Regions from separate parts of the Martinezella lusitana genome, predicted to be linked through region 1. Evidence: predicted binding sites of a transcription regulator. Region 1 holds the regulator's gene; the other holds the start of a gene.

Region 1 (7,352 bases):
GCCGCAAATAGTGTTCGGCTCGACATTGTCCGGTTGGTCGAGGAAGAGGCGGCCCATGGGCGAGCGCTTCTCTTTGTGCCGGTCTATATCGGCCTTGGCGCGATTTTTTGGTTCAAGGCCGGTGTCGATCCGCCACCCCAGGCCGTCTTCGCGGCCCTTTTGATTTTCGCGGGTGCTTTCTTTCTGAAGCAGCATGCGGAGCCTGGGCTGCGGCACTTCCTCTTGGCTGGAATGCTGACATGCTCCGGCATGGCGTTGGCTCAATGTGAAGCCTGGCGCGCTTCGACCGTGATGCTCGACTCAGCGGTGACGACCACGATCACCGGGCGGATCGAGCGGCGTGAGTCGGATGATAACGGACGCTGGCGCTATGTCGTCGCACTCGAAGCAACGGAGAAGCCGACCATCCGCAGGGCCCCGGAACGGGTCACCATTTTCGTGCGCAAACAGCCCCAGCCCTTCCAACTCGGCGATCGCATGCAGGGCAGGGTACGGCTGACGCCGGCGGCGGGGCCTGCCTTGCCGGGTCTTAACGATTTTGCCTTCAGCGCATATTTCAATGGGATCGGCGCGAACGGCTTTGCCTTTGGAGCGCCGACACTCATCTCACCTTCCGGTGATATCGACAACGGAACAATTCTCGACAGAGCGGATATCTGGCTCGCGGGTTTGCGCAACAGCATCGGCGACAGGATCAGGAAGACACTGCCCGGCGATACCGGGGCCTTTGCGGCAGCGCTTGTCACCGATGAGAGACGCGCGATTTCTGACGATACGACCGAAGCGCTGCGGACGGCGGGCCTTACGCATATCATCGCCATTTCCGGCCTGAACATGGCGCTCTCGGCCGGTATCTTTTATGTCGGCTTGCGTTATGCCCTCAGCCTGTTGTTTGGAGTCGCACAGGCCTGGCCAACGAAGAAGATCGCTGCCATTGGCGCGCTGATAACGGTGACCGCCTACTACCTGATTTCCGGTTTCGGTGTTTCGGCGGAGCGCGCTTTCATCATGATGGCGATCATGCTGGTCGCCGTTCTTTTCGATCGGCCATCTCTCAGCCTGCGCAACGTTGCCCTGTCGGCGATCGTTATCCTCGTCCTGTCGCCGTCGCAGGCGTTGGGACCGAGTTTCCAGATGTCCTATGCCGCAACACTGGCATTGGTATCCGGCTATTCGCTCTGGACGCGGCGGCGGCATCGGGAAAGCATTTTTTCCCGGTTTCGGGTCATGCGCCCGCTGCTTTTCGTCTCGCGTTTCTTCGGCGGCATATTGTCGACCTCCTTTCTCGGTGGCGCGTCGACGGCGATCTTTTCGATCGAGCATTTCCACCGGTTGTCGACCTATGGTCTCGCTGCCAACCTGGCTGCCATGCCGATCGTTTCCTTTATCGTCATGCCGTTCGGAATGGCCGCGATGCTGCTGATGCCGTTCGGTCTCGATGGATGGTTCTGGCAGATCACCGGCGAGGGGCTGGACCTCGTTATCATCATCGCCAAGACTGTTGCTGCCTGGGGTGGCAATATTCCGTTCGGCCGAATGCCGGTCTGGCTGTTCCCGACATTCATTGCCGGCTTCGTATTGATGACTTTGCTGAAGACTTGGCTACGGCATACGGGCGTGTTGCTGATGATTGGCTCGGTTGTTGTCGCCGCACTTGTTCCGGATGTCCGAAAGCCTGACTTGATGATTTCCGAGGATGGCACCTTGGTAGCCTTGCGGCGGGACGATGCTTTGACGAGCAATCGCGAAAAGCCGCCTGACTTCATCTTCGAGCAGTGGCAAAGGGCACTGGCCATGACCGATCACCGGCCGCCGACAATGCTTCCACCCGACAGCCAACTCCCCAAGATCAGCAAATCGGACAGGAACCGCCGCCTGACTGCCGATGAGCAGAACGCTGTCCGCAAGGCGATGGATGCGGCATTGGATAAAGCGGGGGAGGGTGGCTTTGCCTGCCAGAAACGGGCATGGTGCGTGGCGGTGCTCAGCAATGGCGAGATGCTCGTCACAATCGAGGATGCGGCCTATCTCGCCCCGGCCTGTGACACCGCCAATATCGTCGTCACCCCTATCCGTCTGCGACTCGATCGTTGCCGCTCGGGTGCAATGCTGTTTACAGGGGCTACGTTACAGCGAACCGGGTCCATCGAAATGGATCTTAGTGCCAACAAGCCGATCGCCACGACCGCATTTGAAACTCTAGCGCGGCCATGGAATCTGCATCGCGGCTATGATTGGCGAACGGGCACATTCGGAGCGCCGATTGTGCCCGCGTCACCAGCTAGTGATAACGACGGATAAGGCCGACGAGCTTGCCTTGCACCTTGACGCGATCCGGCCCGAAAATACGGGTCTCATAGGCGGGATTGGCCGCCTCGAGCGCTATTGAGGCACCCTTGCGGCGGAAGCGCTTCAATGTCGCCTCTTCATCGTCGACCAAGGCGACGACGATATCGCCGGGATTGGCGGTCGTGCTGTTGCGGATGATGACAGTGTCGCCATCGAAGATGCCGGCATCGATCATCGAGTCGCCCTTGACCTCGAGCGCATAATGCTCGCCAGAGCCAAGCATGTCTGCGGGGACGCTGATATCGTGAGTGTTGTTCTGGATCGCCGAGATCGGAACACCGGCAGCAATGCGGCCCATGACCGGCACGGATACGGCGCTATTGTTCTCGTCGTTCGCCGGCTTCGCAGGGGCGGGCGGCTGTACCGGCTGGGGCTTGCCCAGGCTGCCCTCGATGACGCTCGGCGAGAAAACGCGGCGCGGCTGCAGGCTCGGACTATAGGCTTCCGGTAGCTTGATGACCTCCAGCGCTCGAGCCCGATTCGGCAGGCGGCGGATGAAGCCGCGCTCTTCCAGAGCCGTGATCAAACGGTGAATGCCGGACTTGGACGCAAGATCCAGCGCATCTTTCATTTCATCGAAAGAAGGTGGAATACCGGACTCCTTCATCCGTTCGTGAATGAAGAGAAGCAGTTCCTGCTGCTTGCGTGTCAACATCGTATTTGAACCCCAGAATCGTGAAGGTATCGTGAAACAAATCCAGAACGAACACTATATGTTCCATATGTGTTCCGCAAGTCCCTAATTTTCGATGAATGTTTTGTGGGCGTGTTAAATAAAGCAGAACATAACAGGTCCCCCGTAGGCGGAACCGTGGAGTATTCCGGCGCTAGTCAATGGAAACATATATGGAAGTCGGCCATGGTCGATTCTGCGGGAATGGGAGCCGGCTATCGTTGCATGACTACTGAAACCCGGAGGACTTGCGGCTTCCGCGCAGTCGCAAACTATTCGACAATAAGCCTTCTTTTTGCGATCCGCCTGGTTTTTAGACGCCGCGCTTTCATCTTGAATTGAACCGCGGAAGGGCGCAAACCTGCGGCATACATGAAGGAGGAAGCCATGGCCTTATCGCTGCATCCGCTGGATCATCTCGTTTTGCCAACGGTCAATATCGCCATGGCGCGGGAGCGGCTTGGCAAGCTCGGCTTTACCGTTGCCGCTGATGCCCGCCATCCTTTCGGCACCGAGAATGCCTGCGTGTTCTTTTCCGACAAGACCTATCTGGAGCCTCTGGGCGTTGCGTCGCATGAGCAATATGAAGCGAGTATCGAGGAGGGCAATGTTTTTGTCGCTCGCGATCAGGCCTACCGTTTTCGCGTCAGTGAGGAAGGTTTTTCGGCCGTGGTTTTCGGCACTGAGGATGCGGCCGTCGATGATAAGCGCTTCCAGGCGAACGCCATGTCGGCCGGGAGCATGCTGGATTTCGAACGGCCGATGCGCATGCTGGACGGCTCGGAAACGATCGCCGGCTTCCGTCTCGCTTTCGCGGCCGATCTGCGGTCGCCGGATTTCTACGCTTTCTGCGCGCAGCGGATCAATCCCATACCGGCCGATCGCAGCGCCCTGGAACGGCATGCCAACGGCGTGACTGGCATTGCACAGGTCGCCCTGTCGACGCCGAAGCCGGCGGCATTCCGGGGTTTCTTCGAACAGGTTGCAGGTGGACCGAAGATATCGGAGCATTCCTTTGGGCTGACGATCGAGACGGCGAATGCCCGGATCGAGGTTCTGACCCCGGAAGGCATGGAAGCCTTTTACGATTTTCCTGTGCCGGCGGGCGATCCCGGCCTTCGCGCGCGCGCAATCCTCTTCAAGACACACGATCTTTCCGTGACATCGTCGCATTTGGCTGCTAACGGCGTCACATACACGCGTAAGAACAATCGTATTCTGGCAAAGCCCGCCCCCGGACAGGGCGCGTTGTTTGCCTTCGAGGAGATAGCATGAGCACGAATTCCGAAGTGATCGTCGGCGAGGGCGCATCCAAGGTTCTGTTTTCCAATACCGCCAAGCTGTCGCTGATTGCCGGCCCCTGCCAGATGGAAAGCCGCGATCATGCCTTCATGGTTGCCGGTGTGCTGAAGGAACTCTGCGGCAAGCTCGGCATCGGCCTTGTCTACAAGTCGTCCTATGACAAGGCGAACCGCACCTCGCTCTCCGGCAAGCGCGGCATCGGCCTGGACAAGGCCATGGAAGTCTTTGCCGATCTAAAAAAGGAATATGGCTTTCCAGTCCTGTCCGACATCCACACCGAAGAACAGTGCGCGATCGTCGCCAAGACGGTAGACATCCTGCAGATCCCGGCCTTCCTGTCGCGCCAGACCGACCTTCTCGTTGCTGCCGCCAAGACCGGCCGCGTCGTCAACGTCAAGAAGGGTCAGTTTCTGGCGCCCTGGGACATGAAGAACGTGCTTGCCAAGCTGAACGAGAGCGGCAACCCGAATATCATGCTCTGCGAGCGTGGTGCCTCCTTCGGCTATAACACGCTGGTCTCCGACATGCGCTCGCTGCCGATCATGGCGGCGATGGGCGCTCCGGTGATCTTCGATGCCACTCATTCCGTGCAGCAGCCGGGCGGGCAGGGCGGTTCGACGGGCGGTGACCGCCGATTCGTCGAAACGCTGGCGCGTGCCGCCGTTGCCGTCGGCGTTGCCGGCGTTTTCGTCGAGACACATGAGGATCCGGACAATGCACCGTCCGATGGTCCGAACATGGTCTATCTGAAGGACATGCCGCAGCTTCTGGAAAAGCTGTTGGCCTTCGACGCCATCGCCAAGGCCTGAGAGATATAAGCGGCATTCAACAGGCTGACATGAACTTGCTATACGCGGCCTGTTGGAGCGCCTGATTGAGGTGCGGAGCGGCATTGTAATTTCCGCATCTTCGATTAAGACGATTTCAATCGATTTATAACCCAGCGAGCAGGAAGCAATCATGACCGCAATCACCGACATTATCGCCCGCGAGATTCTCGACAGCCGTGGCAATCCGACTGTTGAAGTCGATGTCTACCTCGAAGATGGCAGCTTGGGCCGCGCAGCGGTTCCGTCGGGTGCATCGACCGGCGCGCATGAAGCCGTCGAGCTTCGTGACGGCGGCAAGCGCTATCACGGCAAGGGTGTCGAAAAGGCCGTCGAAGCCGTCAATACCGAGATCTTTGACGCGATCGGCGGCATGGACGCTGAAAATCAGATCCAGATCGACGACATCATGATCGAGCTTGACGGTACGCCGAACAAGGCCCGTCTCGGCGCCAACGCCATCCTCGGCGTGTCGCTCGCTGTCGCCAAGGCTGCCGCCCAGGCTGCAAACCTGCCGCTCTACCGCTATGTCGGCGGCGCTCACGCTCGCCTGCTGCCGGTTCCGATGATGAACATCATCAACGGCGGCGCTCATGCCGACAATCCTATCGATTTCCAGGAGTTCATGATCCTGCCGGTCGGCGCAGAAACCTTCCGTGACGCAGCGCGCATTGGTGCGGAAGTCTTCCATGTTCTCAAAAAGGAACTGGCGTCGCAGGGGCATAACACCAACGTCGGTGATGAAGGCGGCTTCGCGCCGGGCCTCTCCAGCGCGCCAGCTGCTCTCGACTTCATCATGAAGTCGATCGAAAAGGCCGGCTACAAGCCGGGCGAAGATATCTATCTCGGCCTGGATTGCGCTTCGACCGAATTCTTCAAGGATGGCAAGTACGTTCTCGAAGGCGAAGGCCGCACGCTGGAACCGGGCGCCATGGCTGAGTACCTTGCCGAACTCGCCGCCAAGTACCCGATCGCGTCGATCGAAGACGGCATGGCTGAAGACGATTGGGAAGGCTGGAAGGCGCTGACCGATCTGATCGGCAAAAAGACGCAGCTTGTCGGCGACGACCTGTTCGTCACCAATTCGGCTCGTCTGCGCGACGGCATCCGTATGGGTGTTGCCAACTCGATCCTCGTCAAGGTCAACCAGATCGGCACGCTGACGGAAACGCTCGACGCTGTCGAAACCGCGCACAAGGCCAACTACACGGCCGTCATGTCGCACCGTTCCGGCGAAACCGAAGACTCGACCATCGCCGATCTCGCAGTTGCCACCAACTGCGGTCAGATCAAGACCGGCTCGCTGTCGCGCTCCGATCGTCTTGCCAAGTACAACCAGCTGATCCGCATCGAAGAAGGCCTCGGCCCGCAGGCAAAGTATGCCGGCCGCTCCATCCTGCGCGGCTGATTTCAGGGTTCGGCCGGGCGCTGATCCGGTCTGCCTTTAATGCCTGCAATATCTTGAGCCGCGCCTTCGGGCGCGGTTTTTCGTTGTGGGAAGGTTAGAGTCAACGGATGGTTAATCTCTACCGGCTAGAGTCGTCATAGATGTTTGATTTGGCATGATCTTATCCGGAAACCGCTTCGCATTTTCGCTGCGCGGACCAAAGGTTCGGGATCATACTCCGTAGGGCGTTTCGAGCGGGCGAGTATGTGGACAAAATATCATAAGAAGAGAAGATTCGGTCGTTTCGTTCTTCCCGCCATCACGGTCGCCTTCGTCAGCTATTTCGGCTATCACTGTATTCATGGCGACTACGGCCTGAAGGCAACCGAGGTTTTCGAGCAGCGGCGCATCGATCGCGGCAAGGAGCTTGCCGATCTCGTTGCCAAGCGCGAACACCTCGAAAAGGCCGTGGCGCTGCTCAGCGACGGCTCGCTGGACAAGGATATGCTTGATCAGTACGCGCGCTATCAGCTAACCTATTCCAAGGCTGATGAAATCGTCATTTTCAACAAATAGCCACAATTAACCGAATTCAAGTTAACTGAATTTTTCACAGCTATAACAATAGCTTGCGATGAATATGAGCCATGCAATTATAGCATTGCTGTGGCGGACAATCTTCCCTATGTTACGCCTCACTATAAAACGAGGCTACTCACACAGGGAGGGTTGAATGGCGCCACGTAAATCCGCGTCCGTTTCCAGCCGGAAGACAGCATCGAGGCCTGCCAAGGAAACCAATGGCGGCGCTATT
Region 2 (7,352 bases), 1.8 Mb from region 1:
GCGCCGAAGAGAACGGCATCGGCGGCCATTGCCTTGGCCATATCGGCATCGGAGATCGCCGCGCCGTGTGCGTCGTAGGCGCTGCCGCCGACCAGACCCTCGTCGGTAACGAAACCGGCACCCTTCGCCTCGTTCATATAGGCGATGACCTTGCGGACTTCGCCCATAGCTTCAGGGCCGATGCCGTCACCCGGCAGAAGAAAGAGATTGCGCACTGTCATGGGAAGAGCCTCCGCAAAAGAAACAAGTTGCCGGGTTCTTAGACCTGCAAATGCGGCTTTTCAAGCGAGGAAGGGCGGGAAACGGTACGGTTTTGCGGCTTTTGCGGCCAATCACCCGCCTCCCGGCCTTTCCGTGATGCTTACTCAGCCAGACCCAGCGAAGCCAGATAAGCAGCCGATGCCGGGATCTTCGACTTGTCCTTGATCTCGATGATCAGGCGCGGATTGCTGTCGAGCTTGGCAAGGGCGGCGAAGACGGCGCGCCAGTGGATGTTGCCCTCACCGAGGCTCCAGTGGCGGTCGGCATAGCCATCGGCATCCTGCAGGTGGACATGCTGCAAGCGGTTGCCGGCGGCGTGGACGTAGTAGTCGACCGGCGGCGCACCGGTGTAGCCGTGGGCGTAATGGGCATGGCCGGTGTCGATAGATACGGCGACGGCGGGAGAATTGAAGCTGTCGGCGAGGCCGACGCGGATATGGGGATCCTTGTCCTCGATGTTTTCGATGACCATGGTCAGCCCGATGTCTTCGGCGCGCTTGACAGCCTCTTTCAGAGTCTCATGCGTGTATTCGATGATCTTTTCGCGCTCGCCCTTGTTGTTGTCGAGGTTGTTGTAGGACCACGATGTGTAGGGGCTATGGATGACCATCTGCGTGGCGCCGATGTTGGCGCAGACGTCGAGTGCCTGCATCAGGCGCCTGGAAACGACGGCGCGGATATCGGGGTCCTGCGAGGCGATGATGAAGCCCCAGAACGGGCCGTGGATACCGAGGCGGCCCTGATGGCCGTCGAGCAGCTTTTTGGCGCGCTCGGCAAGCGGCGCCCAGTCGCCGTTCAGGATTTCGGCGTCGACGAAGCTCTGCAGTTCCAGGTCGCGCGGCTTTTCAAGCAGCCAGCCGCGATGGGTTTCGACGTCGGCAAGCGTCATGGCGGCGCCGACAATAGGAAGGGAGGTCATGGAATGCTCCAGTGGGGAGGAGGGAAATCGAGGGGCGGGAGAGGCCCGAAGGGCTCCGCGGAAGCTGTATGATCCCTATTTTTGTCGGGCATATTACAGCCGGCCGGATCTCATGACCTTTATCGTCGGGCAAAGAAAAAGCCGGGCTTTTCAGCCCGGCTTCGACACGCAAATGTGATGATGAAATCGATCAGGCGGCCCAGGGATGGGATGCGGCGTTCGACTTTTCGAACGTGTCGATCGCGGATGCCTTTTCCAGCGTCAGGCCGATATCGTCGAGACCGTTCAGCAGGCAGTGGCGCTTGAATTCGTCGAGTTCGAACTTGAGCGTGCCGCCGTCGGGGCCGGTGATCTCGAGGTTTTCAAGATCGATCGTCAGGATGGCGTTGGAGCCGCGCGAGGCGTCGTCCATCAGCTTGTCGAGATCTTCCTGGCTGACCATGATCGGCAGGATGCCGTTCTTGAAGCAGTTATTGTAGAAGATGTCGGCGAAGCTGGTCGAGATGACGCAGCGAATACCGAAGTCGAGCAGAGCCCAGGGAGCGTGTTCGCGCGAGGAGCCACAGCCGAAATTATCGCCAGCGACGAGGATCTTGGCGTTCTGATAGGCCGGCTTGTTCAGCACGAAATCCTGGTTCAGCGAGCCATCTTCATGGTAGCGGGCTTCGGCGAACAATCCCGTTCCGAGACCGGTGCGCTTGATGGTCTTCAGATAATCCTTCGGGATGATCATGTCGGTGTCGACATTGACGACCGGGAGCGGTGCCGCGACACCGGTCAACTTCACGAACTTGTCCATAGGTCCTGCCTTCAATTTTAGTCTATGCACGATTTATCCTGCCAATAGAGCAAATCCGGCCCAAAATGAAGGGGAATCTTGGAAATGCTCCGCAGGTGGGCGCATCAGTCGCGGTGCTGCAATTTAAGGATTGCGCACGGACGAGCGCATCGGGCGCGGCAAAGCGCCGCCCTGCCCGATATCAGAGGTCGATGATCGTGCCGCGACCGTCGTTCCAGATGCGCATCTCGCGCTGACCGTTGTTCGCCTTGGCGCGCACCGGAACAGGCTTCATCCGCAGCGAAATCGCGCGGCCCACCATAAGCGCGGTGAGAATGCCGCCGACGGCAAGCGTCAGCGAAACGGTAAGCAGCGCCATCGCCGCAAAAACGGTGATGCCGGTAAGCGCGATAAACAAGGAACGGATGTTTTTCATGGTCGAGACCTCTCTACTCATGGAAATGTGGCCCTCTCTTCTCCCATCTGCAAGAGGAGCATGGCTTTTTGTTGTCTTGTTGTTGTCATCTTGCCTGAAGATCGAAAGCGCGGCAAAACTGGAGGATGAGTAGAGCTGCCCTTCCCCGTTCCGTCTGCCTGCGCCGTTCGGTATTGAGCGTTCCCGCGATCAACCTTCGCGCGCTTGAAAAGATTGCCAGTCTCGATTGCGATGCGGTTATCTTCGATCTCGAGGATTCCGTGGCGCCGGAGAAGAAGGCGGAGGCGCGGGAGAACCTGCGGCGCTTTTTCGCCGGCCCGCCGCTTGTCGGCAAGGAGCGGATCATCCGCATCAATACGCTGTCGTCCGGTTTTGGTGCCGACGACCTGGATCTGGTGCTGGCGCTCGAACCCGATGCAGTGCTTTTGCCCAAGGTCGACGGACCGCAGGACGTGACTGTTGTCAGCGACAGGCTTGCCGAGGCGGATGCGCCGGAAAGCCTGCGCATCTGGGCGATGATCGAGACGCCGCGCGGCATCCTGAATGCCGCTGCCATCGCCGAGGCCGGACGCACGCCGGGAAGCCGGCTCGATTGCTTCGTCGTCGGCCTCAACGATCTGCGCAAGGAGACCGGCGTGTTGCCGCAGCCGGGCCGCGCCTATCTCGTGCCCTGGCTGATGCAGGTGGTGCTGGCTGTCAGCGCCTACGGGCTCGACGCCATCGACAGTGTTTTCAACGATTTCAAGGATATAGAGGCGCTGGATGCCGAATGCGGCGAAGGCCGCGCCATGGGCTTTGCCGGCAAGATGCTGATCCATCCGAACCAGATCGAGGCGGCCAACCGGCATTTCGGGCCGGACGAGACGGCGGTTGCCGAGGCGGAAGCGATCATAGCGGCCTTTTCTGATCCTGCCGCCGCCAGCCTCAATGTCGTCAATCTCGACGGGCGCATGGTCGAGCGGCTGCATCTTGTCCAGGCGGAAGGACTGGTTCATAAAGCTCGCCTGATTGCAGAGCGCCATCGCCCTTCGGCACGCGGAGGGTGAGGCTGATATGTTACGAAGGACGCTTCGATGAAACTCTATCGCTTCCTCACCGGACCCGACGACGCTTCCTTCTGCCACAAGGTCACCGCCGCGCTGAACAAGGGCTGGGACCTCTCGGGCTCGCCGACCTATAGCTTCAACGCCGCAACCGGCGTGATGCAGTGTGGCCAAGCTGTTGTCAAAGAAGTTGTTGGCAAGGATTATGATCCGGAGATGAAGCTTTCCGAGCAATAAGCGCTCGGCAATAGGGCCGCTATTCTAGCGATCCGTCGCTTCTTCCGCGCTTTCCTCGATGCGCTCCATGTCCTCGTCGCTCAGGCCAAAATGATGGCCGATCTCGTGGATCAGGACATGGGTGATGATGTCGCCGAGGGTTTCCTCGTTTTCCGCCCAGTAATCGATGATCGGGCGGCGATAGAGGCGGATCTTGTTCGGCATTTCCCCGGTCTGGGCGGTGAAGCGCTCGGATATCCCACGGCCTTCGAACAGGCCGAGCAGGTCGAAGGGCGTTTCCAGCGCCATGTCCTCGAAGATGTCGTCGTCGGGAAAATCCTCGATCAAAATGATGAGGTTACCGGTGAGCGAGCGGAATTCGTCCGGCAGGTGGCTATAAGCCTCCGTGGCCAGCGATTCAAACGTGCTGATTGAGGGCGCGTGGCGGTCCCGCCAATCCTCGCTCTGGTCAATGCGGGCCATGAATGCTTCCTTCCATAGCTGGTCATATAGAGCCTTTGCTCGGCTTTTTCGAGAGCCGATTATGGCAGAGGAATATTTTCTCATAAATTGGTGTTGACTCTTCCGCCGACCTCTGGAATCCATAAGAACATAACAGGAACATAATTGATCTGGAGCTAACGTCATGGCCGAGACCGCCGTGGCGCGGGAAACGCTTTCTACCCTGCGTGAAACCATCGCCCGACTGGAAGGCAGGCCGATACCGGCACTGACGGCGGCTGCGTATGAGACGCAGGCGGCGGAACCGGATGCCGGTTCGGCGGATACTGCCCAGTCGCTGCTTGCGACCGGGGTCGCCGATCTCGACGAGGCGATGCAGGGCGGCGTGCCGCTCGACGCGCTGACGGAGATCCGTTCGCTGGCCTTGCGTCATGCGGGTGCGGCCAGCGCTTTTACGCTTGCTCTTGCCGCGCGGCTTGGGGCGCAAGTCGTCGGCAAGACCGCGACCGTGTCTCCGGTTCTATGGATCGTTGACACGGTTGCGGCGATGGAGGCGGGCCTGCCCTACCCCATCGGCATCAGGGATTTCGGATTGGAGCCGGCCGGCTTTTTGCAGGCCTCGCCGCGCAAGCTGGACGAGGCCTTGTGGCTGGCGGAAACGGCACTCGCGAGCGCTGCCTTTGCGGTCGTCATCCTGGAGGTGCGCGGCAATCCGGCCCGTTTCGGTCTGACCGAGAGCCGGCGGCTCGCGCTTAGGGCCAAGGCGGCGGGGCGGCCTTTGTTTTTATTGCGGCAGGGGGGCGAAGAGGAGGCGAGCAGCGCCCTCTTCCGCCTCTCCGTCGAACCCGCGCCGGCTTTGGCGCGGCCTCTACCGGACGGATCGATGCTTGGCGGTAGCATCGGTCATCCGGCCTTTCGTCTCACCCTGGAAAAGAGCCGCAACCCGGCGCCTTTTTCCATAACCCTGGAATGGAATGCACATGACCGCCAGTTTTCCTCTGTCCCCGACGCTCAGCGTCCTGCCTTTCCCGGCGAACACGCAGCGCATTCTGGCGCTGACCTTTCCGCATCTGCCGACCGACCGGATCGCCCGCAAGCGCTGGGGCCTCTCCTGGCGTACAGCCGGCCGGCTTGAAGCGCCGCCGCTCGCCTGCGCCGGCAAGCTCAGCAATGCCATGCGGCTCACCGCGCTCAACGAAAAGGCGGAGATCGTCGGGCTGAAACTCGGCCTGGGTGTTGCCGAGGCCAAGGCAATCTGCCCCGCTCTCGACGTCATCGAAGAGGATCCGGGGGCGGATCGCAAGCTTTTTGGAGGCGATCGCCGATTGGTCCGATCGTTATACGCCGCTGGTGGCGATCGACGGCAAGGATGGGCTTTTCCTCGATATTACCGGCTGCGCCCATCTCTTCGGCGGCGAAGAGGCGCTGCTCGAGGATATATTGATCCGCATTTCCGGGCTGGGGCTCGATGTTCGCGGCGCCATTTCCTCCGCGCCGGGCCTGTCCTGGGCGGTTGCTCGCTTCGACGACAGCCGCGTCGTGCCGCCGGACGCCATGGAAGAGGCGTTGGCGCCGCTGCCGGTTGCTTCGCTGAGGCTCGGCGAGGAAACCGTTGCCGCCCTGCAGAAGCTGGGATTGAAGCAGGTGGGCGATCTTCTCGCCGCGCCGCGCGCGCCGCTCACCCGCCGTTTCGGCGCACAACTGCTTCTGCGGCTCGATCAGGCTATCGGCCTGAATGAGGAGCCGATCTCGCCGCGCCGGCCGGTCGCGCAATTGTCGGCCGAGCGGCGGCTTGCCGAGCCGGTGCAGGCGGAGGCCGATATTCTGCAATTGGCCCGGGAGCTTGCCGAAACCCTGAAGCCGGGACTGGAAGCGCGTGGCGTCGGCGGCCGCCTGTTCGAACTCCTGCTGTTTAGGGTCGATGGCGCAGTGTTCCGCATTGCCGCCGGCGCATCGCAGCCGTTGCGGGAACCAAGGCGGATCGCGAGCCTGTTTACCGAGCGCTTTACCGCCATTCACGACGATCTCGATGTCGGATATGGCTTCGAGATCGTCCGCCTCAACGTCCTGCAGCACGCACCTTTCGACGCGATGCAGGGCGATTTTGTCGAGGAGGACCGGCAGGGCACGTCGCTCGCCGCCTTCGCCGACCGGGTCGCGGCGCGGCTGGGACCGGATTGTCTGCAGGGTTTCGAGTTGCGGCAAAGCCATATCCCCGAACGGGCCTCTCGGCCGGTGCCGGCCATGGCCATCCTCGCCGCTCGCAGGCGGACGGGTAGCGAGCATGCCGGTCACGGCTTTTTCCGGGGTGAACGGCCGTTGCGGCTGTTTCGCATGCCGGAGCCGATCGAAGCCTTTGCCGCTGAAGTGCCTGACGGCCCGCCCCGGCAGTTCCGCTGGCGGCGGATGATGCACCGGGTTCTGCGGGCCGAAGGGCCGGAGCGGCTGGCGGCGGAATGGTGGATCGAGGAAAAGGAAGACGTCCCGGAGCGTGATTATTTCCGCATCGAGGACGAGGGCGGTCATCGCTACTGGCTGTTCCGCAAGGGACTTTATGGTCGAGGCGAGACGACGCCGGACTGGTATATGCATGGGGTCTTCGCGTGAGCGGCCATCCGTCCGCTTCCGGGCCGCTCCCCTTTTTCGAGATTGGAGCACGGTCGAATTTCTCCTTTCTCGAAGGTGCCTCGCATCCGGAAGAGATGGTGCTGGGCGCGAAGATCGCCGGCCTTGCCGGCCTCGGCCTTGCCGATCGCAACAGCGTCGCCGGCGTGGTCAAGGCGCATGTCATTGCCAAGCAGCATGGCTATCGCTTTCAGCCCGGCGCGCGCCTGGTGTTTTCGGACGGCACGCCCGACATTCTCGCCTATCCGCAGAACCGTCAGGGCTGGGCGCATCTCTGTCGGCTGCTGAGCGCCGGCAATTTGGCTGGTGAGAAAGGCGTTTGCATCCTGAACGAAAGCGATCTGTTGCAATGGGGCGACGAGATGATGCTCGCGCTCGTTCCGAAGGCGGCGAGTGTGGAGACACCGGAAGGACAGGCAAAGCTGGAGCAATGTCTTGCGCGGCTATGGATGCGGTTCGGCAGGAAGCTCCACATGGTCTTGTCGCCTGCTTATGACGGGCAGGATCGACTGGCCTTTGCGAGCCTTTCCATCCTCGCACTTCGAAATGGCGTGCGGCTGATCGCCAGCAACGAGCCGCTCTATCACGCAACCGAACGCAAGCCGCTTGCCG

What was found. Region 1 encodes LexA, which represses DNA repair genes until DNA is damaged. Its sites were predicted from a motif close to TGTTCNNNNTGTGTTCNG; they were not measured.
Region 2: a site for LexA is predicted at 4,260-4,277, ahead of HB780_RS25530 (ImuA family protein). Genes of this name have one in related genera too.

What each region holds. Positions count from the first base shown of each region.
Region 1 is NZ_CP050308.1:295,899-303,250, forward strand. Features, by position in the region: gene HB780_RS15255 (ComEC/Rec2 family competence protein) at 1-2,301, shown strand, start outside; gene lexA (transcriptional repressor LexA) at 2,282-3,004, opposite strand; gene HB780_RS15265 (VOC family protein) at 3,410-4,297, shown strand; gene kdsA (3-deoxy-8-phosphooctulonate synthase) at 4,294-5,133, shown strand; gene eno (phosphopyruvate hydratase) at 5,285-6,559, shown strand; gene HB780_RS15280 (FtsB family cell division protein) at 6,803-7,114, shown strand; gene pdhA (pyruvate dehydrogenase (acetyl-transferring) E1 component subunit alpha) at 7,272-7,352, shown strand, end outside.
Region 2 is NZ_CP050308.1:2,448,588-2,455,939, reverse strand. Features, by position in the region: gene leuB (3-isopropylmalate dehydrogenase) at 1-221, opposite strand, end outside; gene HB780_RS25560 (sugar phosphate isomerase/epimerase family protein) at 362-1,180, opposite strand; gene leuD (3-isopropylmalate dehydratase small subunit) at 1,371-1,979, opposite strand; gene HB780_RS25550 (hypothetical protein) at 2,161-2,394, opposite strand; gene HB780_RS25545 (HpcH/HpaI aldolase/citrate lyase family protein) at 2,520-3,440, shown strand; gene HB780_RS25540 (DUF1737 domain-containing protein) at 3,468-3,674, shown strand; gene HB780_RS25535 (metallopeptidase family protein) at 3,699-4,136, opposite strand; gene HB780_RS25530 (ImuA family protein) at 4,300-5,250, shown strand; partial or broken gene HB780_RS25525 (Y-family DNA polymerase) at 5,291-6,722, shown strand; gene HB780_RS25520 (error-prone DNA polymerase) at 6,719-7,352, shown strand, end outside.